DNA from 3 places in the uncultured Hymenobacter sp. genome. Region 3 is predicted to be linked to each of the others. Evidence: riboswitches for the same ligand, from Rfam matches in the RefSeq annotation. Region 3 holds a riboswitch; each other region holds the start of a gene.
What was found. Region 3 has a riboswitch for S-adenosylmethionine ahead of ACFE7X_RS00595 (phosphoadenylyl-sulfate reductase). Riboswitches for the same ligand answer to the same signal wherever they lie in the genome.

Region 1: another riboswitch for S-adenosylmethionine. It lies ahead of ACFE7X_RS01750 (O-acetylhomoserine aminocarboxypropyltransferase/cysteine synthase family protein); the one in region 3 lies ahead of ACFE7X_RS00595 (phosphoadenylyl-sulfate reductase).
Region 2: another riboswitch for S-adenosylmethionine. It lies ahead of metH (methionine synthase); the one in region 3 lies ahead of ACFE7X_RS00595 (phosphoadenylyl-sulfate reductase).

Annotation. Positions count from the first base shown of each region.
Region 1 covers NZ_CAXTBM010000002.1:196,093-206,726, forward strand. Annotated here, with positions in the region: gene ACFE7X_RS01715 (LD-carboxypeptidase) at 1-245, opposite strand, end outside; gene ACFE7X_RS01720 (hypothetical protein) at 325-1,212, opposite strand; gene ACFE7X_RS01725 (homoserine dehydrogenase) at 1,635-2,873, opposite strand; gene ACFE7X_RS01730 (ABC transporter ATP-binding protein) at 2,899-3,648, opposite strand; gene ACFE7X_RS01735 (ABC transporter permease) at 3,787-4,650, opposite strand; gene ACFE7X_RS01740 (aliphatic sulfonate ABC transporter substrate-binding protein) at 4,710-5,750, opposite strand; gene metX (homoserine O-acetyltransferase) at 5,846-6,877, opposite strand; gene ACFE7X_RS01750 (O-acetylhomoserine aminocarboxypropyltransferase/cysteine synthase family protein) at 7,179-8,567, opposite strand; SAM riboswitch class I at 8,940-9,053, opposite strand; gene ACFE7X_RS01755 (LysM peptidoglycan-binding domain-containing protein) at 9,388-9,687, opposite strand; gene ACFE7X_RS01760 (lipocalin family protein) at 9,926-10,333, shown strand; gene ACFE7X_RS01765 (YbhN family protein) at 10,429-10,634, opposite strand, start outside.
Region 2 covers NZ_CAXTBM010000029.1:39,409-50,042, forward strand. Annotated here, with positions in the region: gene ACFE7X_RS13605 (DUF5686 family protein) at 1-912, opposite strand, end outside; gene ACFE7X_RS13610 (M14 family metallopeptidase) at 1,490-4,201, shown strand; SAM riboswitch class I at 4,507-4,617, shown strand; gene metH (methionine synthase) at 4,690-8,403, shown strand; gene metF (methylenetetrahydrofolate reductase [NAD(P)H]) at 8,547-9,503, shown strand; gene ACFE7X_RS13625 (tetratricopeptide repeat protein) at 9,660-10,139, shown strand; gene ACFE7X_RS13630 (energy transducer TonB) at 10,392-10,634, shown strand, end outside.
Region 3 covers NZ_CAXTBM010000001.1:159,389-170,022, forward strand. Annotated here, with positions in the region: gene ACFE7X_RS00570 (TonB-dependent receptor) at 1-1,250, opposite strand, end outside; gene ACFE7X_RS00575 (sulfite reductase flavoprotein subunit alpha) at 1,383-3,308, opposite strand; gene cobA (uroporphyrinogen-III C-methyltransferase) at 3,427-4,230, opposite strand; gene ACFE7X_RS00585 (sulfate adenylyltransferase subunit 1) at 4,385-5,674, opposite strand; gene cysD (sulfate adenylyltransferase subunit CysD) at 5,789-6,700, opposite strand; gene ACFE7X_RS00595 (phosphoadenylyl-sulfate reductase) at 6,824-7,606, opposite strand; SAM riboswitch class I at 7,936-8,027, opposite strand; gene ACFE7X_RS00600 (lipopolysaccharide biosynthesis protein) at 8,375-9,853, opposite strand; gene ACFE7X_RS00605 (DUF7033 domain-containing protein) at 9,953-10,634, opposite strand, start outside.

The DNA of each region.
Region 1 (10,634 bases), on a different contig from region 3:
GCACTCAGGATGGCTCGTATTTCGGGGTTATCGAGTTGCTGCTGCATGTCGCGGCGGCGCACCTCGTCGTCGCCCCCGAACTGGTGGTGCTCTACGTTCGTGCTTTCGCCTAACACCACGCGCAAGCCCCAACTTTCGAGCACTGCCACGGCGGCGGCCAATTCCTCGTGCGAGGCTTTGCGAGCAGGGCATACGATGGCAACTTGGTCGCCGGAGCGAAGTGGAGCGGGGGCAGTGGTAGGCATACAGCAGCTAGTTCGGTAGGCCGCAAACTTAAGGGCTAATCGCACTATGTTGTTAGGCAGTACAGCCCCGCTATTTCGCTTACTTCAGTTTGGCCGCCAGCAACTCCAGTGCTAACTTCCAGTGCGGCCCTTCGCGTTGCCAGACGCGCAAATAATGCCCACGCTGCTGCTCGAAATCCAGGTAGCCCAACGTGTACCCTAGCTCTCCCGAGGGCGCTACTGCCGCCTGAAAAGGTCGGAAGGTTACAGCTTGCATCGATGCAATTGCCAAGCGTTGCGCCGCCGCGCCCACATACGGAACGGTCCCTTCGCGCAAGAAACGCAACTCGTTGCCAGCCTTGGGTAAAACCGGCAGATAGGCTTGCTTTAAGCTCCTGTGCGCCCGCGCTGCAAAAGCTGCTTCTGCTTGCCGCAAGCTGTTGCGCAGGGCAACGGTATCAGCGGCGACTTGAAGCTTGGCGGGGAAAATTTTAGGATCAACAATTTCCGAGGCGCTGCCCGGAGTAGCGTAGCTGATGCCCCCGTCGTATGTCACTTGCCAGCTACCCCTAGCATCTTTTTGCCACAGCGTCACGAAGTTGCCGTAACCCACTGGCGGCTCGGCGGCGGAATTAGGATGAAACTCCACGGGCCCCGTAGTCAGGCCCCAGTCGCCGCTGGCAGCAATACGAGCGTAAGTAGGCCGCCAAGTCAGGCGACCGGGCCGCTCAGATTGCGCTGCGTAGAAGGGCCCGCCGAGCACAAATTTGTCTTCGCGAAACAAGTAGGCGGTGGCCAGAAATTTACTGAATGAGTCTTTGACGCTGTGTTGTCCGCCGTAAGCAGCAAAAGTGCGTTCCGCTTCTACAAGCGCGTGGTAATCGGTGGCTACAGTTTCCGGCCTAACAGTTTGGGAGCTAGCTAAGGGCAATACGCTGCACGTAACCGACAACCACAAAATGGGCGAAAACCGTGAAAAAGAGAGCATGATTAAATATAAGAATAAAAAGGCGCATGAATATTACCTAAAAAGTGGCCCCTATAAAAGAACGCGCGTCCAAATCAGCTATGAATCCCTTTCGGGCTTGTTTTAAGAATATATTTAGGCTGATAAAAAATCATCAGTAAGCAAGCCTCTTGTTGTAAATTTTCTGGTTTGTTTCCCCTTCATGCACGAGAAGAATAGAAGCATCCGCCATATCGAATGGCAGTCAGAGTTGCATGCTGAACTTTATATCTCTTGATACATTGAGTTGCTGCACGGCCAGCTATGACTGAGGTAGTTCAAACAAAAGAGCACTGCTTCAGAGCCAGCAGAACGATGACGAATTATCGAAATCGTTTTGCTAGCTCTGAAGCAGTGCTTCCCGTTCTATAAACTGGAAACGGCTACCTAGTAAGCCGTTACTACTACAAGCTAACCTCTTGCGTCAGGGCGGGGGTTGTTGAAGTTAGGGGGCGTACGACGCCGGTACGCACTACGAAAGCCTTGAACTTGCGGATTAGCTCCTTCACGCGCAACAGATTGGAAAGGGCCACAAACCCCACCACATACCCGTCTTCATCGGCCTCTTCCGAAATTTCACTGAAGTCTAGCGCATCAATCAGGCGGTCGTCGTCGGTGCGAAGGTAAATTTCCAGTTCCAAGTCGGTGGCATACGTGGGAGGCGAAGCAGTGAGCTTGGTATACTGATAGGAGTAGCCCTGCCGGATAGCAGCTAAGTCGGCGAGTACCGCCGAGCCGGTGGGGTGCCCGCCCGCGCCGCGCCCGCGCAGAAATTGCTCGCCCGCAAAATCTGCCTCAATCAACACGCCATTGAACTCGTGGTCGACGGCGTAGAGCGGCGACGTGGGCGCCACCAGCAGTGGGGTAACCAAAGCCGTTACGCGGCCATCGGGCAAGCGTTGCAAACCGGCTACCACTTTAATTTTACGGCCCAGGGTTGCTGCAAAGGCAATATCAATAGCATTGATGTCCTCGATGCCTAAGTTCAGTACTTCATCTGGTTGCAGGAAGGTTCCATAGGCATGCGCCGCCAGAATAACGGCTTTGGAACGCGGATCGAAAGCTCCCATATCCAAGGTAGGGTCGGTTTCGGCGAAACCTTTGGCCTGCGCCTCGGCTAGGGCGGGAGCATAGTCTGAGCCTTCTTCCCCCATGCGCGTCAGCACGTAGTTCGACGACCCGTTCAAAATACCAGTAACGCTCCGCAACGGCTCCTCCCCGAAGTACGCATCCAGGGTCCGAATGATGGGGATGCTGCCGCACACGGCAGCTTCGTAGAGCAATTTCCCGCCCGACTCCCGTTGCAGTTGCACGAGTTCGGGCAAATGGCGAGCCAGCATTGCTTTGTTGGCCGTCACGACGCGGCGGCCTTGGCGCAGCGCTTCGCTCACCAACCGAAACGCTTCGGCTGCGTCGTCAATCACTTCTACCAGCACATCGAGCGTGGCGTCATGCAACAAGTCGTCGGCGTGGAAGTCGAACCGGCTCAGGGGCAAGCTACGGGGCTTGGTGGGGTTTTTCACGGCAATGCGCGCCACCTCGAAGCCAGTTTCGGGGCGCTGTTCAAGAATATCGTAAAGGCCTTGCCCCACGCAGCCAAAACCAATGAGGCCAATGCGCAAGGGTTGTTTGTCAGCTACCATTTGAGAGAGGATTTCGATGGAAATATTAAGCGCTAGCAAGAAAAGGCTCGTCAGTAGTCACATCGAGAGCGTCGAGCAAGCGTTGTTTCCAGAGTTGGAAGTCGGGGTTGGAGCGGCGGCGCGGGCGGGGTAGGTCTACGCTCAGGGTTTGATGAATGCGGCCGGGGTGTCCGCGCAGCACCACCACCCGGTCGGAGAGGACCAGGGCCTCCTCGATATCATGCGTCACCAGCAACAGCGTGGGTTGGTCGTACGACCAGATTTCGAGCAGATGATCTTGGAGCTTCATCTTCGTGAACGGGTCGAGGGCGCTGAACGGCTCATCCAGCAGCAGCAACGCTGGTTGCGCCACCAGTGCCCGCGCAATAGCTACGCGCTGCGCCATTCCGCCGGAAAGCTGCCGAGGTAGTGCCTCGGCAAACGCCGTGAGGCCTACTCGTTCCAGCACCGCCGTGGTGCGTTGTTGCTGCTCGGGTGCCGGTAAACCGGCAATACCAAACCGCACATTCTGGCGAACCGTTAGCCAAGGCATCAAGCGGGGCTCTTGGAAAATAACGCCTACTGCCGGATGTGGCCCCGTAATGGGTTCCTCGTCAATCAATACCTGGCCAGTGGTTGGTGCATCCAGGCCGGCCACAATGCGCAACAACGTGCTTTTGCCGCAGCCACTTGTTCCCACCAGCGTCACGATTTCGCCCGGCCGTACGTGCACGTCGATGTTGTCAAGCGCCAGCACCGGCCCGAATTGCTTGCTTATATGGTTGATGCGGAGCATAGAACGAAGGCGTGAAGCAGTGTTTAAGAGTGTTAGGCGAGGCGCCGAAACATCTGGCTGGGTTTCAATCAGTGGTGTGGCAACGGCAGCGCGCTTGATGATTCAACAAGCCACGCCTAACCGCTAGACCGTACCTATTTATCCACTCACCCGGTGCGTGTCTTGCCAGCGGAGCAGACGGCGGCTGAGCAGGGAAAGCAGAGCATCGGTAAGCTGGCCGAGCACAGCGAACAGTAAGATGCTAGCCAGAATGGTTTGCGGCCGGCCGGTCATTTGGCCATCAACCAGCAGAAACCCTAAGCCCTTGTTGGCACCCATGATTTCCGCCGCCACCACGAACATCCAGCCGAGCCCTAAGCCGCTGCGCAGTCCCACAAAATAGGCGGGCAGCGTAGCGGGCATGAAAATGCGCCGCACCAGTTGTAACCCGGATAGCCGATATACCCGGCCCACTTCCACGAGCTTGCGGTCCACCCCCTGAATACCGCTCATTAAGTTGAGATACACCGGAAAAAACACGCCCACGGCAATTAAAACCACCTTCGAGGTTTCGTAAATGCCCATCCAAAGAATGAACAGCGGCACCCACGCCAACGACGGAATATTGCGAATGCCTTGCAGCAGCGGGTCGAGCAGTTGGTTGAGCGTGCGGGAGTAGCCGGTTAGTGCTCCAAACACCGTAGCCAAAGCCCCGCCTAACACGAAACCAAGGGCCACTCGCCAGAGCGTAATGCCCAGATGCTCCCACAGTTCCCCCGTCAGGGCCATTTGCCAGATGGTAGCTAACACGCGCGAAGGCGCCGGCAGCAGATTGGGTGGCAAAACGCCCACGCGCGCCAGCACTTCCCAAACAACCAGCAACACCGCTGGCAGCACCGCACCGCGTAGCCAGCCCCAACGGCCGGGCGTGCGCAACGCGGCAACTTGCCGCGTTGGCGTGCTAGCCGCAACCGGCGCCGGTACACTCGCCGCCGAAGCGGAAATAGATGAGGATTGAGACATGAACGGTGGTTAGTGGTTTGTCGTCCCGACCGAAGAGAACAACAAACGGGACTTGAAGCTTATTGGGCCGCCGTGGCTTTCACCTTGGCTGGCGTGATTTTGTCGGCAAACTGGGTATCTATCAAGTTGCTGACGGTTTGATTGATGTCTACATTCTGGTCGATGGCGCCGCTTTTCTTGAGCACGTCGCCGGCGGCGGAAATGGTGCTGCGCTGCTGCGGACCGAAGCTGATGTTGGAAAAGTCGGTGCGCTCTAGCTGCTTGACCGCTACGGCTTCGCTAAGCTTGGCCTCGGTGGCCAGCGTCTTCTTCAGTTCCTCGGGGTGCTGAAGCGCCCACTGCCGCGCTTTTTCGTAAGCAGCCAGCACTTGGTCGACTAAGGCTGGATTTTGCTTGGCAAATTCCTCGCGCACATTCAGTACGCCGTAGCTATTGAAGTCGGCGTTGCGATAGAAAAGTTGCGCCCCCGATTCCAACTCGGCTTTAGCCATGTGGGGATCCAGCCCAGCCCAGGCGTCAACGTCGCCTTTCTCGAGGGCGGCCCGCCCATCGGGGTGTTGCAACGGAATTAGCTCGATATCCTTTTCACTCAGCCCGGCTTGGTCGAGGGCGCGTAGCAGAAAGATGTACGGATCGGTGCCGCGGGTAGCCGCCACACGCTTGCCTTTCAGGTCCGCCACCGACTTGATAGTGGATTTCGGGCCGGTGCATAGTGCCGTCCATTCTGGTTTCGAGTAGATATAAATGGCTTTCAGCGGGTTGCCATTGGCTTTGCCAATCAGTGCGGCCGCGCCGGCCGTGGAGCCGAAATCGATGCTGCTGCCATTAAGAAACTCCAAGGCCTTGTTGCTGCCCTGGCTGAGCACCCATTCCACTTTGATGTTCTGTTTGGCAAGATCCTTTTCCAGCCAGCCTTGCTGTTTCAATACCAAACTCAAGGGGTTGTAGTAGGCATAATCCAGACGGATAATGTCTGGCTGCGCACTTTTGGTCTCATTGCTAATTCCTCCACATCCGGCTAACACCAGAAGCAGTGCTAGCAAGCTGCCAAAGAAAAGCAGGCGGGCAGGTTGTGTACGACGGGAGGTGTTTGGTTTCATGAGAAAACAATGAAAAAGCTATAGATATACGCCCGTCATGAGGAGCTTCCGCAGCGCATGATATTCCTTGCTGTATTCCTGTATTCGAAGCGTTGTTAATGCGCGAAGCTGAGAGCGTGAAAGCGTTCCAAGAAATGAGTGATGTGGGCCGTTTCAATCAGGAAGCCGTCGTGGCCGAAGCGGGAATCCATTTCGGCATACATGGCTCCCGGAATGTGGCGGGCCAAGAGTTGCTGTTCCGCCGGCGGGAACAACACATCAGACGTGATGCCTATCACCAGCGTCCGCGCCCGTACCCGGCGCAAAGCCGCCGCGACACCACCGCGTCCGCGCCCTACGTGGTGCGAATCCATGGCTTTGGAAAGTGCCACGTAGGTGTAGGCGTTGAAGCGAGCCACAAGTTTGTCGCCTTGGTATTGCTGGTAAGCGCTGGCGCGGAAGTCGTCTGTTTTATCGTCAGTCGGTTCTGCTTGGGTTTCGCCGTAGGCACCGTAGCTGCGGTAGCTAAGCAGCGCTATGGCCCGGGCAGCCCGCAAACCAGCTGTTCCGCCGTCAGGCGTTGCTTGGTGGTAAGTGGAGTCGGCGAAAATAGCGAGCCGCTGCGCCTCATTGAAAGCAATACCCCAAGGCGAATGTTGCGCATTGGTAGCCAGCAACACCAAGTTCTCGAACACAGTTGGCTGCTGAATAGCCCATTCCAATGCCTGTTGGCCACCCAGAGAGCCACCAATCAGCGTGTGAATCTGCGTTAAGCCTAAGTGTTGGCGCAACGCTTCGTGGGCCGCCACCAAGTCGCGGATGGTAAGCAGCGGAAACTGCTGATAGCGGGGAGCACCGGTTTCGGGAGCCAGTGAAAGAGGGCTTGTGGAGCCGTAACAAGAACCAAGCACGTTGGCGCACACCACAAACCAGTCGGCCGGGTCGAAATGACACTCTGTTCCGAACAGGCCCGGCCACCAGCTAAGTACATCGGCGTTGGCCGTGAGGGCGTGGCACACCCACACCACGTTGTCGCCGGTGGCGTTCAGCGTGCCAAAAGTGCAATAAGCTACTTCCACGCCCGCGAGTTCTTGGCCGCTTTCCAGCGTCAAAGATTCGGGCAGATGTAAGCTTTGGTTTTCAGGCATTTTGTTTGGTAATGAAGTAATGAGAGATGACTGCTATCTCTCAGGCGGCGGCTTCGCGGACGCCAGCTTGCTCGGGCATTCTGTTCTATCAAGTATCAAGTGGCTCGTTTTGCGCTATACATTTGATACCCCGCTACAAACAGCCAACGGGCTGAGCCAGTAAACCAGCTCAACCCGTGCTAGTGTGGGATAGGAATAGCGGCTCCCTCTCTCACAAAAAAACCGCTTCCCCACCCACGTGCTGCGCTTGCTGGAAGAGCCCGGCCGCCCCTCTCACGACCGGCCGGGCTGGTTCCTCTCCCTATACTTCCAGCACGGCAGCGTGTTCCACTTCCTGCTCGGGCAGTGCGTCGCCACTTGTTGCCTCGGACTGCAAAGGTGCAGCGTCGCGTACGGCGTCAAATGCCTGCTGCAAGTCGGCCTGAATGTCTTCGAAATGCTCGATGCCCACGGAGAGGCGCAGCAGCGTAGGCGTCACGCCGGCGGCACGCTGCTCCACTTCTGATAGCTGCTGGTGCGTGGTAGCCGAAGGCTGAATGATCAGCGTTTTGGCGTCGCCTACGTTGGCCAAATGGCTAACCAGCTTCAGGTTATCGATGAATTGAGTGGCCGTGTCTTTGCTGCCTTTAATGGCGAACGTGAGAACCCCGCCGGCCCCGCGCTTCAGGTATTTCTGCGCCAGTGCGTTGTAAGGGCTGCTCTTCAAGCCCGGATAATTTACGGCTTCCACTTGCGGGTGCTGTTCCAGCCAAGTAGCTACGCGCAAAGCGTTTTCTACGGTGCGCTCCACCCGCAAGCTTAGGGTTTCGAGGCCTTGCAGCAGCAAGAAGGAGTTGAAGGGGCTCTGCGAAGAACCGAAGTCGCGCAAGCCCTCTACCCGGGCCCGGATAATAAAGGCGATGTTGCCGAATGGGCCACCTATGCCGAATACATCATTGAAAATCAAGCCGTGGTAGCCTTCGCTCGGCTCCGTGAACTGCGGAAACTTGCCGTTGCCGAAGTCGTACTTGCCACCATCCACAATCACGCCGCCAATACTAGTGCCGTGGCCGCCAATCCACTTCGTCGCCGATTCCACTACGATGTGCGCCCCGTGCTCTAGCGGCCGGAACAGGTAACCACCCGCGCCAAACGTGTTGTCAACGATAAGTGGCAAGTCGTGCTTCTCGGCAATAGCGGCAATCTTTTCGAAATCGGGAATGCTGAAGCTCGGGTTGCCAATGGTTTCCAGGTAGATAGCCTTGGTTTTCTCGTCAATCAATGGCTCGAAGCTCTCTGGCTTGTCGCCATCAGCGAAGCGGGCTTCAATGCCTAAGCGCTTGAAAGCTACCTTGAACTGGTTGTAAGTGCCGCCATACAAATGGGCCGTACTCACGAAATTGTCGCCGGCCTGCAAAATGTTGTTGAGGGCAATAAACTGCGCCGCCTGCCCCGACGACACGGCCAATGCTGCTACGCCACCTTCGAGGGCCGCAATACGCTGCTCGAACACGTCGGTAGTCGGGTTCATCAGCCGCGTATAAATGTTGCCGAACTCCTTTAAAGCAAACAAGTTGGCGCCGTGCTCGGCGTTCTTGAACACGTAGGAAGTGGTCTGATGAATTGGAACAGCGCGTGAGCCGGTAGTGGGGTCGGGCACTTGACCAGCGTGAAGTTGCAGCGTCTCGAAATGATGGGTTGGAGCAGACATGATTCGACTGATTTAAGAAGTGTATGTAGGAAGAAAGAGAGTGTATCTAGCTGAAAATGAACCACAAATAATTGTGGCGGGGGTGCTCTTCCCCAACCGAAGCGCAGTGGCGCAGGGGTGGCAGAACGCAGCGCAGGTGCCGAAGGCGTACCAGTGCTACTGAGTGGCATTAAGGGGCGAGGAGGGTGCCAGGAACCGTCAGGTGGTTAACAACAGCAACAGTGGGCGCTACAACAGCGGCGCATTCGCATTCGAGCGGCCGAAATGGCAACAGTCGAAACACGAAAACCCATCAGCGAACCAGCACGCGTTGAAGCGAGCCAAGCGGATAGGAAAAGAAAAGCGGAATCTAGGTTGTTTTTCATGGTACTCAACTTATCTCTCCCGCCGATGAATGTCGGAACGGGCAGGAATTGGCACCTTTCGCTTCAACGAAGGTTGCCAGTGGGTCACGGAGCCTGTTCTCTCGCCACTTCTGTATAAATCTGAAAACTGTCCCACCGTAAGCGGGGAGTACCGGGTTGGTGATGCAAATGTAAAACCGGATTTAATATTCGCAATACAATCGAAAAATATTTTTTGTTTTCTTTTTCGCTGTATTTGTTATCTCCAAATTTATATCTATTTGTATTAAATATCGCTGATTATCAGGGCGATAAGCTTGCTTTTCGTGAGGCGTAGACAATCTGCAATAGACGAGTTTTCTGCTTTCCGATCTTCCGAAAGCCTTATTCACTGCATTGCTTGTCTGGGTTTGCGGCATAAAAAAAGCCTCTCCTACTACAGAGCGGCTTTTATAATATTTCTAAGAGAATTTTTCCTAGATCTGTGGCAGGGTCAAAACTTGACCTACCTCGATATGGTCGGGGTTGGCGCCGATGGTAGCCTTGTTGGCATCGTAGATTTGGTGCCACTTAGCGGCGTCGCCGTAGTGGTTCTTGGCGATTTTGGATAGCGAATCGCCACTTACAACGGTGTAGCTCTGGCCTTGTGCGGCTGCGGGCTGCGTTTGTTGAGCAGGATTGCCAAAGAAGTCGGTAGCACCGCCGGTAGCAGGCTTAGCAGCGGGTTCTACAGGCTTTTTTTCGCCTTCGTTCGAGAGAAAATCAAATAATCCCATGGTCGTGCGTTGGTTTAAGGTGAAAGCAGAACGCAGCTCATCTTCATGCAATTGATGGCCACGGTGTCAGGCATCATACGCTGAAGCTGGTAAGAAGTTCAGCTTCCGAAAGTCAACAGTAGAGGAGCTGAACATCTTACGGAAGCCCGTCGTAAGAAGCGCAGTATCGCTTGGGCCTGGCACGAGCGGTATCGTACTCTCTCCCACTTTCAACCAATTTGCACATCTCATGAAAACGATGGCCTCTCCCTTTCGTTATGTAGCCAGCCTGCTAATGCTGCTGGTAGTATTCACTTCTGCTTGCGGCAGCAAAGAAGGCAAAGTAGAAGGTGTTAACATGTTGTACGGCGCCGAAAGCAAGATCTGGAAAACAGATAAAGAGCTGGATGCTACCGGTGACAAAGTGAAGCAAACCGACGCGCAAGAAGATGACCGCATCACGTTCTTCGCCAACGGACAATACAATATGACTTCTTCAGCGGGGGCTGTAAACGGCAAATACACTTTCGACCAAGCCGGCAAAAAAATCGCCATGACTCCCGACGGTGCCTCCCAAAGTAACTCCTTCGATGTGGTAACACTCACGGATGATAAGTTAACCTTGAGGAGCCCTGAGGGTGCCGAACTGCGCCTCGAAAAAGAATAGCAAAAGGTGCAGCAATTAGAACTGCATTAACAACAAAAAAGTCCTTCTACCATGGTAGAAGGACTTTTTTGTGCGTGGCGGTTGACGTAAAGGACTTACGAATGCATAACGGCGGCCGCTTTGCGCGGACCAAATATCCGGGCTATCCAGCGGGGTAGAAACACGGCGCCTAGTATCAGGTACAGATAGTAGGTCACGAGGCGGTAGAGCAGCACCATGAAGTTGGTCATGGTGGGAGTGCCGATGAACTTGCCGAAGAAGGTAGGAAACGCCCCTTCTGCAATACCGGCGCCGCCGGGCG
Region 2 (10,634 bases), on a different contig from region 3:
GGAGTTGGTAGTTATCCAGATGGTGCCGGTGAAAGCTAGGTCCTGCGGGCGGCGCGGCGTAACGGCTAGTTGGTAGCAAAAGTCCTGGCCGATGTACACCGAATCTTGCAGCTCGTACTCGTACGTGAACTTCCAGCCGTCGGCAATAGGAGAAATAAAGTCTTTGCCCAGCAACTGCTGCCAGTTGGGGTAGAAGTCCCAGTCCTGAAAAGAAGACCCCATAATTTGGGACACCACCGAGCCTTCGCGGGGCGCAATGCCGCGCATCTGGTTGCGCTTGATTTCCTCTCGCCGCCGCACCGGCCGCTGGTGCGCGTAGTAGCGCGACAGCATTTCGGAAGCGAAGATGGGCACGATGGGTTTACCGTCGGTTCCGCGCTCCAAGCCGATGCTGTCGGCTACGGCGGTTATCTGGCGTAGCACTTTGCGGCGCGCCACTTGGTCGGGCAAGTTGTTGATACTGATTTCGGTGCGGTTGTAGCTGTCGAACTCGAAGGCATCGAGGCGCTGCTTGTCGTTTTGGGGCTTGTGCTGCTGCACCCGACGCATGATGGCGTACGCCGGATTTTCGGTGGGGCGCACCACTACTTCATTCAGCGATACGGCTCCGGCGCCGAGCGCAAAGTCAAGGGTTTGCGTGGCGGCCTGTCGGTTCAGCGCTTTCTTGATGGGCGCGAAGCCTAAGGCGGAGGCCACCACTGTGTCGGCCGGGGCCGTGCTGAGCTGGTAGCGACCGTCGGCGTCGGCGGTAGTGCCCGCCGTGGTGCCGGGTACAAAAATGGACGCAAACGGTACGGGCTTCTGCGTAGCGGCTTCCGTAACTCGTCCTCGCACCAAAAGCTGCTGCGCTTCAGCGAATTGAGCCCCGATCAGCAGCAATATTAACAGTGGATATCTAATTCGGAACTGCAAGATTCAGGAATAAATAAATGCCTATAGTTCAGGAAAAAGCAGAGCCCGAAGCCGTAAGATACAGAATACGAGCGGGCAAGTGCAGTAGGTTTAGTTGACAAAATTTAATGAAGAGAATTCGAGGGCCACTAACTACTAGTTAATGCTTTTCACGCGACTCTGGTTCAGCTGCTGTCTGCCATGGCAAACGGCCGCTAGGCAAACCATATAGGCTTCGGGAACAGTAACGCGGAGGCACCTGTCCTTCCGAGGCAGAAGGAATCTGAGTTACTTCGGTGAGCGGTTTAACTCGGATTTCTCCTGCCTCGGAAGAAGGACAAAAAGAAACCTTATTAGGAGAGGCTCTAAATCTGGTGGGCGAAACCATGGGAAACTTGAGAATTGGATGTATGCAGTAAGATGTTGTAATATTATTGCAATCCATTCGGCTACAGCCAACAGAGTTGATAAGGCTGGCGCCTCCTATCCGGCTGTTTCTGTCAAGAACATTTTCGTTGCTCACTTCCTAATTTTTAAGGCGCTGCCAGAACGCAGAGCAGCTATAGGACTCGGCTCTGGAAGCAAACTCACTGGTTTTATGAAGAAATACTACGCTTTGTTGCTAGCGTTTGTGGTAACCCTCGCGGGCCAGGCCCAGACCAAATCAAATCTGGCTTATTTCCTGCCCCAAGCTATAGCCTACAACCCCGCTATTCCGACGCCGGCCGCCGTGCTGGGCTACGAGGTGGGCGAATGGCACATCAGCCACGACCAGTTGCTAGCCTATCTGCGGGCCGTAGACGCGGCTTCTGACCGGGTCAGTATTACCGAATACGCCCGCACCCACGAGCACCGGCCGTTGCTGCTGCTCACTATTACGGCCCCGGAAAACCAACGCAACATCGCTCAGATCAAAGCTGAGCACCACAAATTAACCGATCCTGCCGTTTCCAACCAGCTGGACGTGAGTAAGATGCCGGCCGTGTTCTGGATGGGCTACAGCGTCCACGGCAACGAGCCCAGCGGCAGCAACGCTTCGCTGTTAGCGGTGTATTACCTAGCCGCCGCGCAGGGCCCGGCCATCGAGGAAGTGCTGCGCAACACGGTGATATTGGTTGACCCTAGCATCAACCCCGATGGCCTGACCCGCCACTCGGGCTGGGTGAACGCGCGCCGCAGCGCAAATCTGGTAACCGACCCCGCCAATCTGGAGCAGAACGAGGTCTGGCCCGGCGGCCGATTCAATCACTACTGGTTTGACCTGAACCGCGACTGGCTGCCCCTCCAGCACCCCGAGTCGCGCGGCCGGCTCCGGCAGTTTCACGACTGGAAACCCAACCTGCTCACCGACCACCACGAAATGGGCACGAATTCCACGTTCTTTTTCCAGCCCGGCGTACCCTCGCGCAAGCATCCGCTCACCCCGGTCCGCAACTTCGAGCTTACCCAGAAAATCGGGGCTTACCATGCCAAAGCGCTGGACAAGATGGGCTCCCTCTACTTCACCGAGGAAAACTACGACGACTTCTATTACGGTAAGGGCTCGACCTACCCCGACGTGAACGGCGCGGTAGGCATTTTGTTTGAGCAGGCCAGTTCGCGCGGGCACGCCCAGGAGAGCGTGAATGGCGTGTTGCGCTTTCCTTTCACCATCCGCAACCAAGTGGCTACCACGTTGTCGTCTATTGAGGCGGTGCAGGCCTTGCGGGTAGACTTGTTGAACTACCAGCGCGAATTCTACCAGAAGGCGGTCCGCGAAGCCCGCGGCCAGAACGTGCGGGCCTATCTGTTCGGGACCGACCAAGACCCGGCCCGCGCCTACGAGCTGGCCCGCATTATCCGGCAGCACCAGATTGCGGTGTACCGCCCCCAAACGCCCATTAAGCTCAACGGCTACACCTTCAGCCCCGCCAATGCCTACGTGGTGCCCACCGACCAACCGCAGTTTCGCCTGATTCAGGCCATGTTTGAGGAGCGCAGCACGTTTCAGGACAGCATTTTCTACGACATCTCGGCCTGGACGCTGCCCCGGGCCTTCGGCCTAAACATGGCCGCCGTAACCAAGGCGTCGGCGGGCCGGCTGCTGGGTGCGCGCCTCGACAGCGTAAGTTTCCCCACGGGCCAGGTGCTCGGCGACAAGTCCGCGTATGCCTACGCCTTCAGCTGGCACGGCTACTACGCCCCGCGCGCGCTGAACACGCTGCTAGCCCGCAAGCTGACCGTGAAAGTGGCGACTGAACCTTTTTACGTAGGAGAGCGGAAGATGGATTACGGCAGCATTCTAGTGCCGGTGGGTTTGCAAACCATGTCCGCCGATACGCTCTACACCCTCATGCAGCAGGTTGCCGTAGCCAACGGCCTCGACGTGGTGGGCATCACCACGGGCTTGTCGACGCAGGGGCTGAAGCTGGGCAGCGTGAACTTGGTAACTCTGAAAAAGCCGGAAATTATGCTGCTGGCCGGGCCCGGCGTGAGTCCTACCGACGTGGGCGAAGCCTGGCACCTGCTGGATAACCGCTTCGGCATGACGCCCAGCCTAGTAGCTCCTGAAACCCTGGACCGGGTGAACCTGGACCGCTACACCGTGCTGGTGGCTTCCGACGGCACGTATGCCGGGATATCGGCCGCGGCCCGCGAAAAGTTGCGGGCCTGGGTGCAGCGCGGCAACACCCTGTTGGCACTGGGCCGCGGCGCCAAATGGCTAGCCGACAACGGCTTATCAACCAGTAAGTTCAAGGCTACTAGTCCGGCCCCCACGCCGCCTGCCCCAGAAACGGCGCCTGTGCTCGGCGCCGCCAGCCCAACTGCCCCGGCCAGCGCTACCGCTGCTCCATCGGTTTTGCCTAGGCCGGGCCGGGCTGTAGTCGCGCCGGCGGCACCTGCTAGCCCGTTGCCGCAACGACCGTACGTGGGGATGCGCAACACGGCCAGCGCCCAGGAAATTACGGGGGCCATCTTCCACGCCCGCCTTGACCTAACGCACCCGCTTGGCTACGGCTACGACAGTCCCGATGTGTTTCTGTTCCGGGACCATACCGTCTTTATGGAGCGTTCCGCTGGTCCCTACTCCAACCCACTCATGTATACTGCCCGTCCGCTGGCCAGTGGCTTTATTTCCAAAGCCAACGAGCTGAAGCTGCGCAGCACCGCCGCAGTGGATATTACCGACGTGGGGGCCGGCCGAATTATTTCCCTGGTGGATAATCCCAACTTTCGTGCTTTCTGGTACGGCACCAACAAGCTGTTTCTCAACAGCATATTCTTTGGGCAACTGATGCGGGCCAGCCCACCCCCAGCGAGCGAGGAGTAGCCGGATAACCCAGGACGTAGGCCAATCTGTCGTATTCACTTAATCGGAAAACATTAGGACCAAGAAGAAAGTAGCCTCCGAAAAGTAAAGATCCTCGCTGGAAAGGATACGAAAAGGATGAAATGAAAAAGAAAGACGGTAAGTCCGTTCCCAACTGCGTGAAGAAAGATTAAAGGGCATTCCGATAAGCTAATTCGTTATTCCTTGAATTCTTGAAAAGCGCTGCCCGAATTTTAAACAAGCCGACCTATCCTCATAGGTCGGCTTGTTGCTTTCTGACAACTTGGCTAGTACCTTTGCTGAGTCACTTATCCAGAAAGACCGAGGGACTGGGCCCTACGACGTCTTGGCAACCTGAGTAAAACAAGGTGCCAACTCCCATTTCGTCCTATTTCTGCGGCGAAAGAAGATAAGTACGGAACCTGCGCCCGCAGTTTTCTCTTTCTGGATGAGCTGGTTCAACGACGGCATTCTGTAAAGAGAAACCTATGAAAACGCACTGTCCCGACTCCCCGCTTTACGCCATCCTTCAACAGCGTGTACTTGTGCTCGACGGAGCCATGGGCACCATGATTCAGCGGCATCCGCTGGAAGAGGCCGACTTTCGGGGCACCCGCTTTGCCAATCACCCCAAGCCTCTGCGGGGCAACAACGACCTGCTCAGCCTCACCCGGCCCGATATCATCAAGGGTATTCATGCCGAGTATTTCGCGGCTGGAGCCGACATGGTGGAAACCAACACGTTCAGTGGTACCACCATTGCGCAGGCCGACTACGGGCTCGAAGACATTGTGTATGAGCTGAACTATGAATCGGCGCGCCTGGCCAAAGAAGCAGCCGACGAGTTTACAGCGCAAACCCCCGCCAAGCCTCGCTTCGTAGCCGGCGCCGTAGGACCAACCAACCGCACGGCCTCTCTTTCGCCCGACGTCAACCGCCCCGGTTTCCGGGCCGTGACGTTCGACGAGTTGGCTACGGCCTACCACGAGCAGGTTCGCGGCCTCATTGATGGCGGTTCCGATGCTTTGCTCATCGAAACCATCTTCGATACGCTCAACGCCAAGGCGGCCCTTTACGCAGTGCAGAAATTCTTCGATGAAGGCGGCCGGGTGGTGCCCGTCATGATTTCGGGAACGATTACCGACGCTTCCGGCCGTACCCTGTCGGGGCAGACGGTGGAAGCTTTCTGGAACTCGATCCGCCACTTGCCGCTGCTAAGCGTGGGTTTAAACTGCGCCCTCGGAGCCGACCAGCTCAAGGTGTACGTGAAAGAGCTAAGCCGCATTGCCGACGTGCATATTTCCGCTTACCCCAATGCGGGCCTGCCCAACGCTTTCGGCGGCTACGACGAGTCGGCGCAGGAGTTTGCAGGCGTCGTGGAAGGCTACCTCTCCGACCGCCTCGTAACGGTGGTGGGTGGCTGCTGCGGTACCACGCCGCAGCACATTGCCGAACTAGCCAAACTGGCCGACAAGTACGAGCCGCGGCCGTTGCCGGAGGTAACGCCCGCCACGCGCCTAAGTGGCTTGGAGCCGTTCGGCATCACCGAGCAAAGCCTATTCGTGAACGTGGGCGAGCGGTGCAACGTGACGGGTAGCCGCGCGTTTGCCCGCCTCATCCGGACCGGCGCCTATGAGCAGGCCCTGCAAGTGGCCCGCGACCAAGTAGAAGGCGGCGCTCAGATTATTGATGTAAACATGGACGAAGGCATGCTGGACTCCGAGCAGGCCATGACCACCTTCCTGAACCTGATTGCCTCCGAGCCCGATATTTCGCGGGTGCCGGTGATGATAGACTCCTCGAAGTGGAGTGTGCTCGAAGCCGGCCTGAAGTGCGTGCAAGGCAAGAGCATTGTCAACTCGATTTCGCTGAAGGAAGGCGAGGAAGTGTTCAAAGAGCGCGCCCGCACGGTGCGCCAGTACGGCGCCGCTATGGTGGTCATGGCCTTCGATGAGAACGGCCAGGCCGACTCGTATGAGAAGCGTATTGAAATCTGCCAGCGCAGCTACGACATTCTGGTAAACGAAGTCGGTTTCCCGGCCGAGGACATCATCTTCGACCCGAATATCCTGACCGTAGGCACCGGTATGGAAGAACACCGCAACTACGCGCTGGACTTCATCGAGGCCGTCCGCTGGATCAAGCAGAACCTGCCCGGTGCCCTCACCAGCGGTGGCGTCAGCAACATCAGTTTCTCGTACCGCGGCAACGACGTCGTGCGCGAAGCCATGCACTCGGCGTTCCTCTACCACGCCATCCGGGCCGGCCTCGATATGGGCATCGTGAACCCGAGCCAATTGGGCGTGTACGATGAAGTTCCTAAAGACCTACTTGAACTCTGTGAGGACGTGCTGCTCAACCGCCGCCCCGATGCTACGGAGCGCCTCGTGGACTTTGCCGAAACGGTAAAGCAGAAGGACAAAGTGGAAGTAGTAGCCGATGCCTGGCGCAGCTTGCCGGTACAGGAACGTCTACAGCACGCCTTGGTGCGTGGTATCACCGAGTTCATCGACCAGGACACCGAGGAAGTGCGGCAGCAAGTTAGCCGCCCGTTGGAGGTGATTGAAGGTCCGCTGATGGCCGGCATGAATGTGGTGGGCGACCTGTTTGGCGCCGGCAAAATGTTCCTGCCCCAGGTGGTAAAATCAGCGCGGGTGATGAAGAAGGCCGTAGCTTACTTGGAGCCGTATCTGCTGGCCGACAAGCGCGGGCAGGAACGCCAAACGGCTGGCAAGATTCTGCTAGCCACCGTGAAAGGGGACGTGCACGACATCGGCAAAAACATTGTGGGGGTGGTGCTGGCCTGCAACAATTTCGACATTGTGGACTTGGGCGTGATGGTACCGCTAGAGCGGATTCTGGACGAAGCCGTGAAGCAGCAAGTCGATGTTATCGGGCTAAGCGGCCTGATTACGCCCAGCCTTGACGAGATGGTGTATGTGGCGCAGGAAATGGAGCGGCGTGGCTTGAAAACGCCGTTGCTAATCGGTGGTGCTACTACGTCGCGGCTACACGCCGCCGTAAAGATTGCGCCCAACTATTCGGGGCCCATTGTGCACGTCAACGACGCTTCGCGCAGTGTGGGTGTAGCAGCCGGCTTGCTTGGTTCCGCCAAAGACGAATACGCCCGCACGGTGCACGACGAATACCGCCAGTTGCGGGAAGACTACGCCGGCCGTCAGCGCGACAAAAACTACCTTTCCATTGAGGATGCCCGCGAGAATGGCTTCAAGGCTAACTGGGAAACGACGCCCATTGCCAAGCCTACTTTCTTGGGTGCCAAAGCACTGGAAGACTACGACTTAGCCGAACTAGCCACGTACATCGACTGGACGCCTTTCTTCCAGACTTGGGAGCTAAAAGGCCGCTACCCGCGCATCCTCACCGACGAGAACGTGGGCGAAGCTGCCACCCAGCTCTTCAACGACGCGCAAGCCATGCTTAAGCGCATCATCGACGAGAAGCTGCTCACGGCCCGCGCAGTTATCGGCTTCTGGCCCGCCAACACCGTAGATTACGACACCATTCAGGTGTTCAAGGACGACAGCCGCACCGAAGTAGCCACCGAGTTCTTCACCCTGCGTCAGCAAAGCGAGAAGGCTGCTGGGGTGCCTAACCTGGCTTTTTCCGATTTTGTGGCGCCGCTGGAAACCGGCCGGGCTGACTACATCGGGGGCTTTGCCGTAACGGCGGGTATCGGCATCGAAAAGCACCTGGAACAGTTTGAAGCCGACCACGACGACTATTCCAGCATCATGATGAAAGCCCTGGCCGACCGCTTGGCCGAGGCCTTTGCTGAGCGCTTGCACCAGCGGGTGCGGGAAGAGTTCTGGGGCTACGACCCCGCTGAAAACCTCTCCAACGAAGACTTGATTCAAGAGAAGTACAAAGGGGTGCGTCCGGCGCCCGGCTACCCCGGCTGTCCCGACCACACCGAGAAAATCACGCTCTTCCAACTGCTTGATGCTGAAAACAAAACCGGCATTAGTCTCACTGAAAACTTGGCCATGTACCCGGCTTCGTCGGTTAGCGGCCTGTATTACGCGCATCCCGATTCACGCTATTTCGGCTTGGGCCGGATAGGGGCAGATCAGGTAGCTGATATTGCCCAGCGCAAAAACATGCCGCTACCCGAACTAGAGCGCTGGCTGATGCCCAATTTGAACTACGAGCCAACAGCAGTGCCCGTGACTGCGCTGTAAGAGTTTTTCTTGTTGATCCCTTCCCTCCGGGCAAGGGGTGCCAGAACCAAATACATCCTACTGCACTTAGCCGGAGCTAAGTCTTAAGCTACACCCTCACCATCCGGCTCTTTTTCTAAAGGAGCCGGGGTGGTGCCCACCCTATGAAAGTAACCGAACACTTAACCCGCGCCAACGGTAAAACCTTGTTTTCGTTCGAGGTGCTGCCACCGAAAAAAGGCGAGAATATCCAGAACCTATTCAGCAATATCGAGCCGCTGATGGAGTTCAAGCCGCCGTTTATCGACGTGACTTACCACCGCGAAGAGTACGTGTACCGCCAGCATCCGAATGGGTTTTTGGAGAAGAAGACGGTGCGCAAGCGGCCCGGCACGGTTGGGATTTGCGCGGCCATCAAAAACCGCTTCGATGTAGACACGGTGCCCCACCTGATTTGTGGTGGCTTCTCGAAGGAAGAAACCGAAAACGCCCTTATCGACCTGCACTTCCTTGGCATCGATTCGGTGCTGGCGCTGCGCGGCGACCCAATCAAGTCGGAAGGAGCCTTCAAGCCTCATGAAGACGGGCACGCCTACGCCAGCGACCTTATCGGACAAGTGAAGTCGTTGAACCACGGCGAATACTTGGACGAGAAGCAGGATGACACCTGGGCTACCAACTTCTGCATCGGCACGGCGGGCTACCCCGAGAAACACTTCGAAGCGCCCAACTACGGCGCCGATATCCGCTACTTGCGCCATAAGGTAGACCGGGGCGCAGATTACATTGTCACGCAGATGTTTTTCGACAACGAGCAGTTCTTTAAGTTCGAGAAAAGCTGCCGCGAAGCTGGTATTACTGTGCCCATCATTCCGGGCCTGAAGCCGCTCACAACCAAAAGCCAGCTCACGATGCTGCCGCGCACCTTTTTCCTGAACCTGCCGGAGCCGTTAGTGGAAGCCATCAGCCAGTGCCGCGACAATGATGCCGCTCGTCAGGTAGGTATCGAATGGTGCATCAATCAATCGAAAGAGTTGATGGCTCACGGGGTGCCGAGCCTACACTACTACAGTATGGGCAAGTCAGAGTCCATCCGGCGAGTGGCCAAGGAACTGTTCTAGCCAATTAAATAAGCTAAGCCAGCGCGCCAGGTAGCGCGGTACAAACAACCTCTTTCAGAAGAGCGGGTATTCAATAAGAATCACTACGCTCTCGTACAAAGAAGTTGTCTGTACCGCGCTACCTGGCGCGCTGTTTTATTCACTTAGTACTCAACTATGTCGACTCTTGATGAACTGTTTGTGCGCCTGCGGGAAGCCACAACTCCAGTTGAAATAGAAACTTTGCAGGGTGGCATCTGGCAACTCTGGCTTACCACAGGAGAACACAGTCTAGACAAGCACCTGGAAGCCGGTATGCGCGCGTTGTCGGCCGGCAACTACACGCAGGCCATCACTGATTTCACGTCCCTCATTGACTTGCAGCCAACGTATGCGGAAGGGTGGAACAAGCGTGCTACGGCTTATTTTTTGCGGGGTGAATATCGTGCTTCCCTAGCCGATATACGCGAGACATTGCGCCGAGAACCACGGCATTTTGGGGCCCTATCAGGGTGGGCTAATATGCTTCGTGCCCTCAATGATGATCGGGGCCTGCTACGAGTACTCGTACGATTAGAACAGCTTTGCCCTTACTGGCCCGGCTTGCAAAGTCAACTCCGCGAGCTACGAGACCGATTCAGCGAGTCAGAGGAATAATCCACTGTGTTTGTATGTGCACTCGCATTGTTATTTGTATATTTCCGAACAACCACTTTAATTCAACAAATCTATTCGCGTATTATTATTGCTTGTTCGGCTTGTTTATAAGCAGATTAGCGAGAATCAAAGCGAATTATAGTTGTAAAATGATGTGGTAGTTATTTGCACTTAAACAATTATAAAAGTTGCTCTTTGTAGCCCGCGTTGATTCCCCCCTCAACAGCTGCAAGGGCTTCACCCACCCAGTCTATGAAACACTTGTATGCACTATTGATAGGATGTTTGATGCTAGCGTTGGCTACCCCTGCGCAAGCACAGAAACAACGCACAACCGAATACGAAAGCGGGATGATAGAAAAAGGCCAGAAAGTAGGGGTGTGGGAATACTACAGCTATACCCGCGACGGCCGCCAGGTACTAGTGCAGCGCTACGATCATACCGCCAAAAAGCTGGTGTTCTATCGTCCTATCGAGGACAAGCCTTATGACGCC
Region 3 (10,634 bases):
TTCTGCACGGTCACGTCCTTGAGTTGAATCTTGTTGCCGCGCTGGAAAATGCCGTCCATCAAACCGTAGCGGTAGCCGTAGGAGAGTTCCAGCTTTTCGGTGAGCTTGTAGAACAAACCACCATCAAACTTGAGGTTGCGCACCGTCGGCGAAACCAAATCCTTCTCGTAGTAGCCGGTGCGGCGCACGTTGAAAGTCTCGGTGCGGCCCCCGTACTGAATAGACACTGGCACGTTGCCACTCCGGTCGTCGCCGTAGCGGTTCCAGAGGTCAGCGGCTGGGTTGTTGGCGCCCGCAAGCTCGGGGAAGCGTGGGTTGGCCGAATTCAGATTCTGTGGGTTCTGGTCGGTTTGAGTGTCTGACAACCAGTCAGTACCGCGCAGATAGCTGAAGTTTAACTTGAAGGCAAACTTGTTGTTAAAGGCCTGCGCGTAGCGCACGGCCGTTTCGGTGAGTGCGCTCGGGTCCCGGTCTCTACCATCTACGTGGTTGACGCCCACTTTCTGGTACACGCTCAACCCTTGATAGGTGAAGGGGCTTTTGGTGGTCAGGTTGGCCATGCCATTGATGGCGTTCATGCCGTACAGCGCCGACGCCGCGCCGGGCGTGATTTCCACGCTGGCAATGTCCAGCTCCGTCGGCCCGATGGCGTTGCCGAGCGGTACGCCGAGCGTGGCGGCCTGCATATCCACGCCGTCCACGAGTTGCATGAAACGGAAGTTGTTCGGGATGTTGAAGCCGCGGGTGTTGGGCACTTTGAAGGTCAGGCTGCTGGTGGTCATTTGCACGCCCTTCACGTTTTCCAGCGCGTCGTAGAAGCTTGGCGCCGGCGTTTCCTTGATGGCCCGGATATCCAGCTTCTCAATGGCCACCGGCGACTTCAGCCGGCTTTCCTCCACCCGCGACGCCGATACCACCACCTCGTTCACGGCAATAGCCCTCGATTCGAGCTGCACCGCAATCGGCTGGCTACCGCTGGCTACTTGCAGTTCTCGCGCCTCGTACCCCACAATGTTGAATACCAGCGTAAACGGAAACCGCAGCCGCGACTTTAGCTCGAATTTGCCGTTCGCGTCGCTCTGCGTACCCACCGAGCCGCCCTTCACACTAACACTCACGCCTGGTAGCGGCTGCTGTGTGCCTTTCTCGAACACGGTGCCGCTAATGGCTATCAGCGCATCCTGTGCTCGCGCCGGAGCAGCCAGCGCCAAAGCCGGAACCAGCAATAAAGAAGCGTAGTGTGCTTTCATTTGAATTTGTATCGTGGATTGGAAGGGTTCTTTAGTTGAGGTTACTTGTTGATCCGACCGCCGGGAGGAATCTGAGGTATTTCGTTCTAAAGTTTCACTCAGATTCCCCCGGTGGTCGGATCAACAGTTCTGTTAATACACGTCCTCTAAGTAGCGGCGCGACTTTTTCAGCTGCTTCAGGTAGTCGGCAGCGTACTCAGCGTCTTGGCCGCTCTGCTGCTCGATGATGGTCAGTAGCGCCTTGCGGACGTCGGCGGCCATGCGGGTTTTGTCGCCGCAGACGTAGAAGTAAGCACCGTCTTCCAGCCACTTGAATACCTGCGGAGCCTGCTCCAAGAGGCGGTGTTGCACGTAGATTTTCTCGGCTTGGTCGCGGGAGAAGGCTAGGTCCAGGCGGTGCAGCGTGCCTTGCTTGAGGTGCTGCTGCCACTCGGTTTGGTAAAGGAAGTCAGTGGTAAATGCCGGGTTGCCGAACACCAGCCAATTGCGCCCCGTAGCCCCCGATTCGGCCCGCTCCGCCACAAACGAGCGGAACGGTGCCACGCCCGTTCCCGGCCCGACCATAATAATATCGGTAGCCGGATTTTGTGGCAGCTTGAAGTACTCGTTGCGGTCCACCCACACCCGCGTTGTGTCGCCGATGCTCAAATGGTCGGCTTGGTATACCGAGCAGGCACCGTGCTTTTGGCGGCCGTGGGCTTCGTAGCGCACGGCGCCCACTGTCAAGTGCACTTCGTTGGGATGCGCTAGCAAGCTGCTGGCAATGGAGTACGCCCGCGCGGGCAGGGGCCGCAACACCGCCGCTAGGTGCTGCGCCGACAAGTCGATAGGAAAGTGCGTAAGCAAATCCACCACGTCGCGGCCGTAGAGAAACGCCTGAAGCTGCGTAGTATCTGCCAACGCTTCGTGCAACTGCGGATACTGCGGCGCCAGGGCGGCGTAGCGTTCCAGCACGTCACGGGTTAGCACCGACAGTTCCAAGCGTTCAGTGAGTGCCGTGGTTAAATCCAGTTCCGTGCCTTTCAACTGCACTGGCGCCGTGGCATCGAGGCGGGACGCCCGGATAACATCGGCTACCAGATCGGGGCGGTTGGTGGGTTGCACCATCAACGCGTCGCCGGGCTCGTAGTACAGGCCGGAATCTTCGAGAGAAAATTCAAGGTGGTACGTCTCCTTAGTAGAGCCCCGACCATTAAGCTGAATCTTCTCCAACAAGGGCGCATCAAGCTGCACTTCCTCGTGCAACACGGTCGGCTTGGGAGCGGGTACCAGACTGCTCGCCACCCGAAACGCGGATATATCGGCCTGGCTACCACCCGTCAGCGAGCCAGAAGCGGCGGCTTGCGCCAGGGTAGCCCCCGTGCTTGGGCTGGCTTGGGTTGTAGTGGAAGTTACTTCCTGCGTCAGCACGTCCAGCACCCGGTCCGCCCACTGCGCGGCCGACTCCTGGAATTCCACGTCGCAATCCACCCGGTCGGCGAGGCGCTGCGCCCCTAGTGCGGCCAGTCGCTCGTCGAACTCGATGCCGGTCTGGCAAAATTGCAGGTAGCTTTTATCGCCGAGGGCCAGCACCGAGTAGCGCAGGGCCGGGAGTTTGGGCGCGCGCGGTCCAAGCAAGAACTGGTGAAAATCTTCGGCGGCAATGGGTGGGTCCCCCTCGCCCTGCGTGCTGGTAATCACCAACAACTGCTGTTCCGAAGCCAAGGTGCGGGTCGGGTAGTCGTTCATGTCCCGCACCGTCGGCTCCAGTCCCCGCAGCCGGGCGGCTTCCGCAGTTTGCAGTGCCACTTTCTTGCTGTTGCCGGTTTGGGAGCCGTAAAGAATCGTGAGGCGCGACGGGGCCGCTGCCGGAGTTGGGGCGGTTTGGGTGGCGGCCGTAGTTGCCACCGCGGCCGTAGCCTGCGTACTGGCTGTGGCGCCATTCTGCGGGGCATCCACAGCGCGGCCGTAGAGGTAGCCACTGAGCCACACCAGTTGCTGCTGAGACAGGCTCGCCGTCAGGTCGTTGAGCGCCTTGTCGTCAAGCCCGATGGGAAGCGAAGAAGAGGAAATGGACATAAATAACAAATGGGAAGCGGTGGGTTGATGCGGAACTGTTATTCCGACGCAGGAGGAATCTGAGTGCTTTGATAAAGGAGGATAACTCAGATTCCTCCTGCGTCGGAATGACAGGCTGTTAGGCTACCTCGGCGTACGCCGCGGCAAAAGCCGGAAATGACAGGCCGGGTAGTAACTCGGCTGCCTCGGAAGAAGCGGTAGCCAGTCGAGTTACTTCACCGATGATGATGATGGCCGGAGCGCCAATGCCCGCGGCCGCGGCACGAGCCGGCAGTTCGGCCACGGTACCCGTTACCAGTCGGGCAGTCGGCAAAGTGCCGTTTTGGATGATGGCCGCCGGGGTATCGGCCTGTCCTTGCTGACAGAAAAGCGCTGTGATACGCTCCAACTCACCTAAGCCCATCAAAATGACGGTGGTCGTGCGCGTACCGGCGGCCTCGCGCACACTGCCCGACAATTCGCCGGTGGCGGTGGTGGCCGTAATCACCCGGAATCCTTCGCTGGCCCCCCGGTGCGTAACCGGAATGCCCACGCTGCCCGCCGCTGCAACGGCGCTGCTAATGCCGGGTACATAGTCGGTAAGCAAGCCGTGCTGCTCGGCGTACAGCATTTCCTCGCGCCCTCGCCCAAACACAAACGGGTCACCACCCTTCAGGCGCACTACGTGGCCGCACTGGCGCGCATACTCCACAATCAGCGCGTTGATTTCATCCTGACTGTGGCTGCGCATGCCGCGGCGCTTGCCCACAAAAACCGTTACGGCATCGGGGCGGGCGTGGGCAAGCAAGTCGTTGTTAGCCAGCGCATCATAAAGAATCACGTCGGCTTCGCCTAGCACCCGCGCCCCTTTCAGGGTGAGTAGCTCCGGGTCGCCGGGGCCGGCGCCAAGTACGGTGAGGCGAGGGATTTTAGTGAGTGACATGAAGGATAGTTAAGCAGCAAAAAAGAACGTCATACTGAGCGAAGGGGGAGCCATAGTCGAAGCATCTCGCTAGTGTGGCAACCTCATTAGCACCACAACATCAGCACGCGAGATGCTCTGCCTTCGCTCAGCATGACGTTCTTTTTGCAAAAAGTTAGATAGAAAAGGCCACCGGCGGCGCCAAGGGAGCCGTGAAGTAGTCGGCGTTGGCGGCGCCAATCAGGCCGGCGGCCACTGTGTCGCCGCTCTGCTCATCAACCAGAATGAAGGCGCCGGTCACGCGGTTTTCGTGATAGTTGTCGACGGCCAGCGGGACGGCCGTTTTGATGCGCACCCGCACGATGTCGTTGAGTTGGGCAGAGTCGGCGGCGCCGCGGGCGAAGGTTTGCACGTTCACTTTGTGCAAAATGGTAGGCACGGCCGCTTTCACCACCGCCGAATGATGCTGCAACAGTAGCTTGCGACCCGGCCAGAGCGGCTGCTCGCTCATCCAGCAAACCGTAGCTTCAATTTCGCGCGTGAGGTTGGGCACGTGCTCCACCGGAATAATGGCGTCGCCCCGGCTGATGTCCACATCATCGGTGAGGCGGAGCACCACGGCTTGCGGCGCCACAGCAACTTCCACTTCCTGCTGATTTACTTCAATGGCCTCAATCACCGATTCCAGGCCCGAGGGCAGCACTTTCACCCGGTCGCCGCGGCGGTACTGACCGCTCTGAATCTGACCGGCGTAACCCCGGTAGTCGGGCAGATCGGCAGTTTGCGGTCGGATGACATACTGCACCTGGAAGCGGGGCTCAGCATTAGCTGCTTCCACGGCGGCTGGCACGCTTTCGAGGTGTTGCAACAGGCTCGGGCCCGTGTACCACGCAATACGGTTGGAGTGTTTCACCACGTTGTCGCCGTGCAGGGCACTGAGCGGAATGGCGGTTGCGGCGGGTAGCTGGAAGTGGTCGGTGAGGGCGGCGTAGTCGGCGGCAATCTGGTTGAAGATGGTTTCATCGAAGCCCACCAAATCCAGCTTGTTGACCGCCAACACGAAGTTGCGGATGCCCAGCAGCGCGGCCACCAGCGTGTGGCGGCGCGTTTGCTCGACCACGCCCTGCCGCGCATCGACCAGCACAATGGCCAGATCAGCGTTGCTGGCGCCCGTTACCATGTTGCGGGTGTATTGCACGTGGCCCGGGGCATCGGTGATGATGAACTTGCGGCGCGGCGTGGTGAAATATTTGTAGGCAACGTCAATCGTGATGCCCTGTTCTCGCTCGGCCCGCAAGCCGTCGGTGAGTAAGGCCAGATCCACGGTGCCGTGCACGGTAGGGCGATTTTCCAGCGCCGCCAGTACGTCCAGCGATACCGAGTCAGAATCGTAGAGCAGGCGCCCAATCAGCGTGCTTTTGCCGTCGTCGACGCTGCCGCAGGTTATAAATCGGAGAAGGTCCATGAGCTTGATGTGCTGATTGTTGATGTGATAATGTGTTGATGTACGACGAGTTGATGTGCTATTTTGCCGACGGTTTGGCCTTGCTGTTCATTAGCACATCAGCACATCAACTCATCAGAAATAGCCGTTGCGTTTTCGGTCTTCCATACCGGCTTCCGAAATGTTGTCGTCGAGGCGGGTGGCGCCCCGCTCGCTTACTTTGGCCAGCAGCAAGTCCTGGATGATGTCTTCCACGGTGCTGGCGTCACTTTCCACGGCGGCCGTGCAGGTGGAGTCGCCTACGGTGCGGAAGCGCACCTGCCGGGTCACGATTTCGTCTTCCTCGTCAAGCTGCAAGTGCTCCGATAAGCCCAATAGCTGGCCGCTCGGCAACACCACGCAGGTCCGCTCGTGGCCGAAGTAGATGTCGGGGAGCTGAATGTTTTCGCGCTGGATGTAGCGCCACACGTCCAGCTCGGTCCAGTTGGAAATCGGGAAAACGCGCACGTTTTCGCCTTTCTGAATGCGGCCGTTGTACACGTTCCAGAGTTCCGGGCGCTGACGCTTGGGGTCCCACTGCCCGAACTCGTCGCGCACCGAGAAGATGCGCTCTTTGGCGCGCGCCTTTTCTTCGTCGCGGCGCGCCCCACCGATACAAGCGTCGAACTCGAACTCCTCGATTACCTCCAGCAGCGTGTAGGTTTGGAGCGGGTTGCGGCTCGGGAACTTGCCGCCCGGCTCGCGCAGGCGCTGCCGCTTGATGGTGTCTTCCACGCTACGCACAATCAGCTTTTCGCCCAGCTCGGCGGCCAACTGGTCGCGGTAAGCCAGCACTTCCGGGAAGTTGTGGCCCGTATCGACGTGCACCAGTGGGAAAGGAAAACGGCCCGGCCGGAAGGCTTTTTCGGCCAGCCTGGTGAGCACAATAGAATCTTTGCCGCCCGAAAAGAGCAGCGCAGGCCGCTCAAATTGGCCGGCTACTTCCCGCAGGATATGGATGGCTTCGGCTTCCAGCCGGTCGAGGTAATCGAAGGAGTGCGCACTCATGGTTTCTAGGATATGCTGTTGCTGGGGCAGCGCCGGGAGTTCAAGTTGCATGGCTTCTGATGGTAATGGCGCCGCGTATATTGGCTTGAAGCAGTTGCTTCAGATGTGAGAATAAGGACGAGGTTATTGAGTTTCTTCAACTGGCTCCACTACCGGGTCGGGGCCGTCGTGGTGCGTAGCGGCGGTGGAGTGCAGGCCGCATTCCTTGGCCGAAAGGTCTTCCCACCACCAGCGGCCGGCCCGGAAGTCCTCGCCGGGCTTGATGGCGCGGGTGCACGGCGCGCACCCGATGCTCACGAAGCCTTGCTTGTGCAGCGGGTTTACCGGAATGCCGTTCACTTGGGCGAAATCCACGGCTTGCTCCCACGTCCAGTCGAAGAGCGGGTGAATCTTGGTGAGGTTGTGCGCCGCGTCCCACTCCACCGGGTCCATAGTTTGCCGGTTCTGCGACTGTTCGGCGCGGATGCCGGTCACCCACGCCGCCTGGCCGGCCAGGGCACGGTTCAGCGGTTCTACCTTGCGGATGTAGCAGCACTCCTTGCGGTTGTCGACGCTCTCATAAAAGCTGTTGGGTCCCTTGGTGCGCATCAATTCTTCCACGCTTTCCTGGCGCGGAAAAAATACCTCAATGGGTTGTCCGTACTTGAGCAAGGTCTTGTTCCAGGTGGAATAGGTTTCCTGAAAGTTGCGGCCCGTATCCAAGGTGAAAACTTTGATAGGTAGCTCGTTATCGAAAATTAGATGGCTGATAATTTGGTCTTCCAAGCCAAAAGAAGTCGAGAAAATGGCCTTCTCGGGGAAGTGAGTGGCTACAAGGCGTAGCCGTTCCAGGGCAGAAGCGGATGTGAGCTGAAGGCGCAGATCGTCCAGCACGGGAACGACCAACGCGGCAGAGGCTGCGGGCATGACAAGAAAAATGAGGAGGGTTTGCCGCGTTGGCAAAGGTCCGGTCGGAGAATAGCCTCGGTGGGTAGCAACGCGAAGGCGCGGCAAAGACCAGTCGGAGGCAGAAAGCGGAACGGGCGAAAACGGAGCAGAACTAGGTGTGCAGACGCACTAGCTCACCGAAATCAGCGCACGAACCAAGAAAAAGGAGGGTGGCGCTACTTCTAACAACAGCAACCAAAAGCCACGGTCATACAGACGGGGCTTGCCATGCCACAACATCCATGCTGTAGAGCATAGAAGGCGGCAGAAGAGGTGGCGGCGTTGATAGAGCGTTTCACGGCAACTTGTTTTTATATGGTCAGGACTTGGCACCGTTCCAGATGATCTGGGGGTTGCCGGCGTTTCGTCGAGCCTGTCTCTCCACGCCTCTGTATAAAAACAATCCTTTTGGGGGTAAAGAATTGATACTACAAATGTACTAGCCGAAATTTTATACTTCCAAATTTATTTACTGCGAATACAATGAACAACCGCTGCCGCTGCCTTATTTCAACAAGTATGCTTCAGAACTAATTGGCAAAAACTAAGTTTTGAATCGAGCAGAAGGAGCTTTAAAACGTCGTAATCATCATAATTAAGCTGAAGTTCTTGTTTTTGGCTGCGCTTTATAGCAGTGGCTGAAGTAGGGAATAGCAAGCCAATAATTATATGACAATTTAACGGCAAGAGTCGGCGGAATGTGTATTACTCAAGCATTTTACTGCTTAACAATAGCTGTAGTGGGATCTAAGCTGGTCCGCGGCGAAGTAATTTTTGCAGTATCTCCCGAACCTGGGGTTCGGCATTAGTGACCAGCAGCAGCCCGCCGTACAGCACCGTAAGCACACTCGACCGCAGCAGCATCGTGACCAACAAGGAGTGCACGAAAGGTACCAGCCACGCCGCCAGGCCCGCGGCGGCGGCCAGCAGCAGAATAAGTGGCACGCGCCGATCAAAAGGCTGCAACCCGAAGCTGTGCCACACAAACCAGGTGCGGGCCAGGTTGATAGACAGCAGGGCCACCGAAGCGGCTACCGCGGCGCCAGTCAGGCCCATTCGCGGAATCAAAAGTAGATTCATGACTACCGTAGCCAATGCCAGCGAAGCATTGAAAATCAGGTCGTAGCGGTAGCGCGGCGACGTGACGACGATGAGGCCATTGAGGCCCGTAATACCATCGAAGAGGCGCCCGGCCAGCAAAATCAACACGGCCGAAGTACCGGCGGCGTAGGCTGGTTTCATTTGGGTGAAGATGAAATCCAGATTCAGGGCGATGCCGAGCGCCAGATAGCAGCCGAGCATGGTGTTTAGGCGGGTAGTGCGCTGGTAGAAGTCGGCCATGCGCGGCAAGTCGTTGTTTTTCCAGTACTCGGCCAACAGTGGAAACGCAATCTTGTAGAGTGCCCGAAACGGCAGCACCAGCGCCGTGCTGATGAAAAACGCGGTGGCGTAAATACCCGCACCTTCCAAATCAACTTTGGCGCCCACCATAATCGAGTCGATGCTGGAAATAACTACGCCCGATACGTTGCCAAGCAACGCGAAGGCGCCGAAGCCGAGCATTTCGCGCAGTGGCCGCACCCGCAGCGCCGCCGTGGTAGGTCGTAAATGCAGCTCGCCAATAAAAGCTGTGTACACCGTGAGCAGCAGCGCAATGCAACTGATGGCCCCCACGTACCACAGCACGTAGCCGTGAAAATCGAGGTAGCCGCCCGCAAAGAGCAGCGCCCCGGCCGTGACGAGCAGCCGCAGCACGATTTCCTGGGTGAAAGACGAAAAGGCAGTGTGGTACAGGGCCTTCAGGTAGGCGTCTTGCAGGTTGATCAGCAAGACAAACAGCGTCAAAACCAGTCCCCAGCTATAATAGCGGCCCAACAGCGCGGCATCCTTACTGTACCAGTACAAGACCAACGGCCGGCCTACTACATACAGCACAGCTATGAGCAAGAAGCCGAGCAGGGGCACTCCCAGCAGAAACGGTAAAAAGCCGTGGTGCCCAGTTTCCGGCTTGCGGAAATAAGGGAAAAACCGCACTCCCATGTTGCCGAACCCAAACGCCGATACCTGCGCAAACAGGGTGGCAATGGCCATCAGCACACTGGTCAAACCTATTTGTTGCGGCTCCAGCACCTTTGGCAGCACCAGCACCGTGTTCACGAAGCCTAGCCCCAACCCAGCGTAAGAAATAATGGTATTGCGCAGCCCCTGCCGCTGAACGATGCCCAAAGAGGTGAGAGTGAAATGGTGAATGAGTGAAGTAGCTTCTGGCGCGAATGGCGCGAAGTAGGTAAACGTCTGCAAACGTAGACTACTTCGCTCATTCACTCATTCATTCATTTTCTCGCAGATGTCGCGGCCGTTAACGAAGGCGGAATTGTGGCTGCGAAGGTACTGCATCAATTCGGCGAACTGGCGCGGACCCGTGGTTTGGTTGGCGGGGTCGAAATGGTCGTTGTGCCAAAGCAGCGTGCAGACTCCCCCGAATCGCTCAATTTCCCGGAACATTGGCAGTAGGGCCGGCAAGATTTCGTCTGGAGCTAGCTGCAAATAGTTGGGGTGATGCAGCGTGACGTCCATCACGGTGAGCGGGATTTCGAGAAAGTTGCAGTAGCCGCCCGCTGCGAAGTCATAAGGGAAAAACGGCTGGCAATAAGAATTGCGGAAGCCAAAATGCTCGGCGAAACCTAATGTGGAATCGTAAAGAAAATTGGTCTGATTGAGAATGGTAGGCGTAAGGCGTGGTTCCCACTGCAAGTAATGAAACCGATTGCCAGCAATAAGCTTCGGGAGCTGTTGCTTTTCCTGTTGCAGCCGTACCGCATCGGTGGAAGTGCCAATACTGCCATGTACAGCCAATTCAGCGCCTCGTTCGGCTAAGCCTTTGAGGCGCTTCTGCGTAGCGGCAACGGCTAATTTATAGTCGGCATTAGGAGTGCCATTGGCGGCCTTACGGTGTTCAGCCAGAAAGAAAAACGTGCTTTTCGCGTTGAAACGATTCACAATCTGC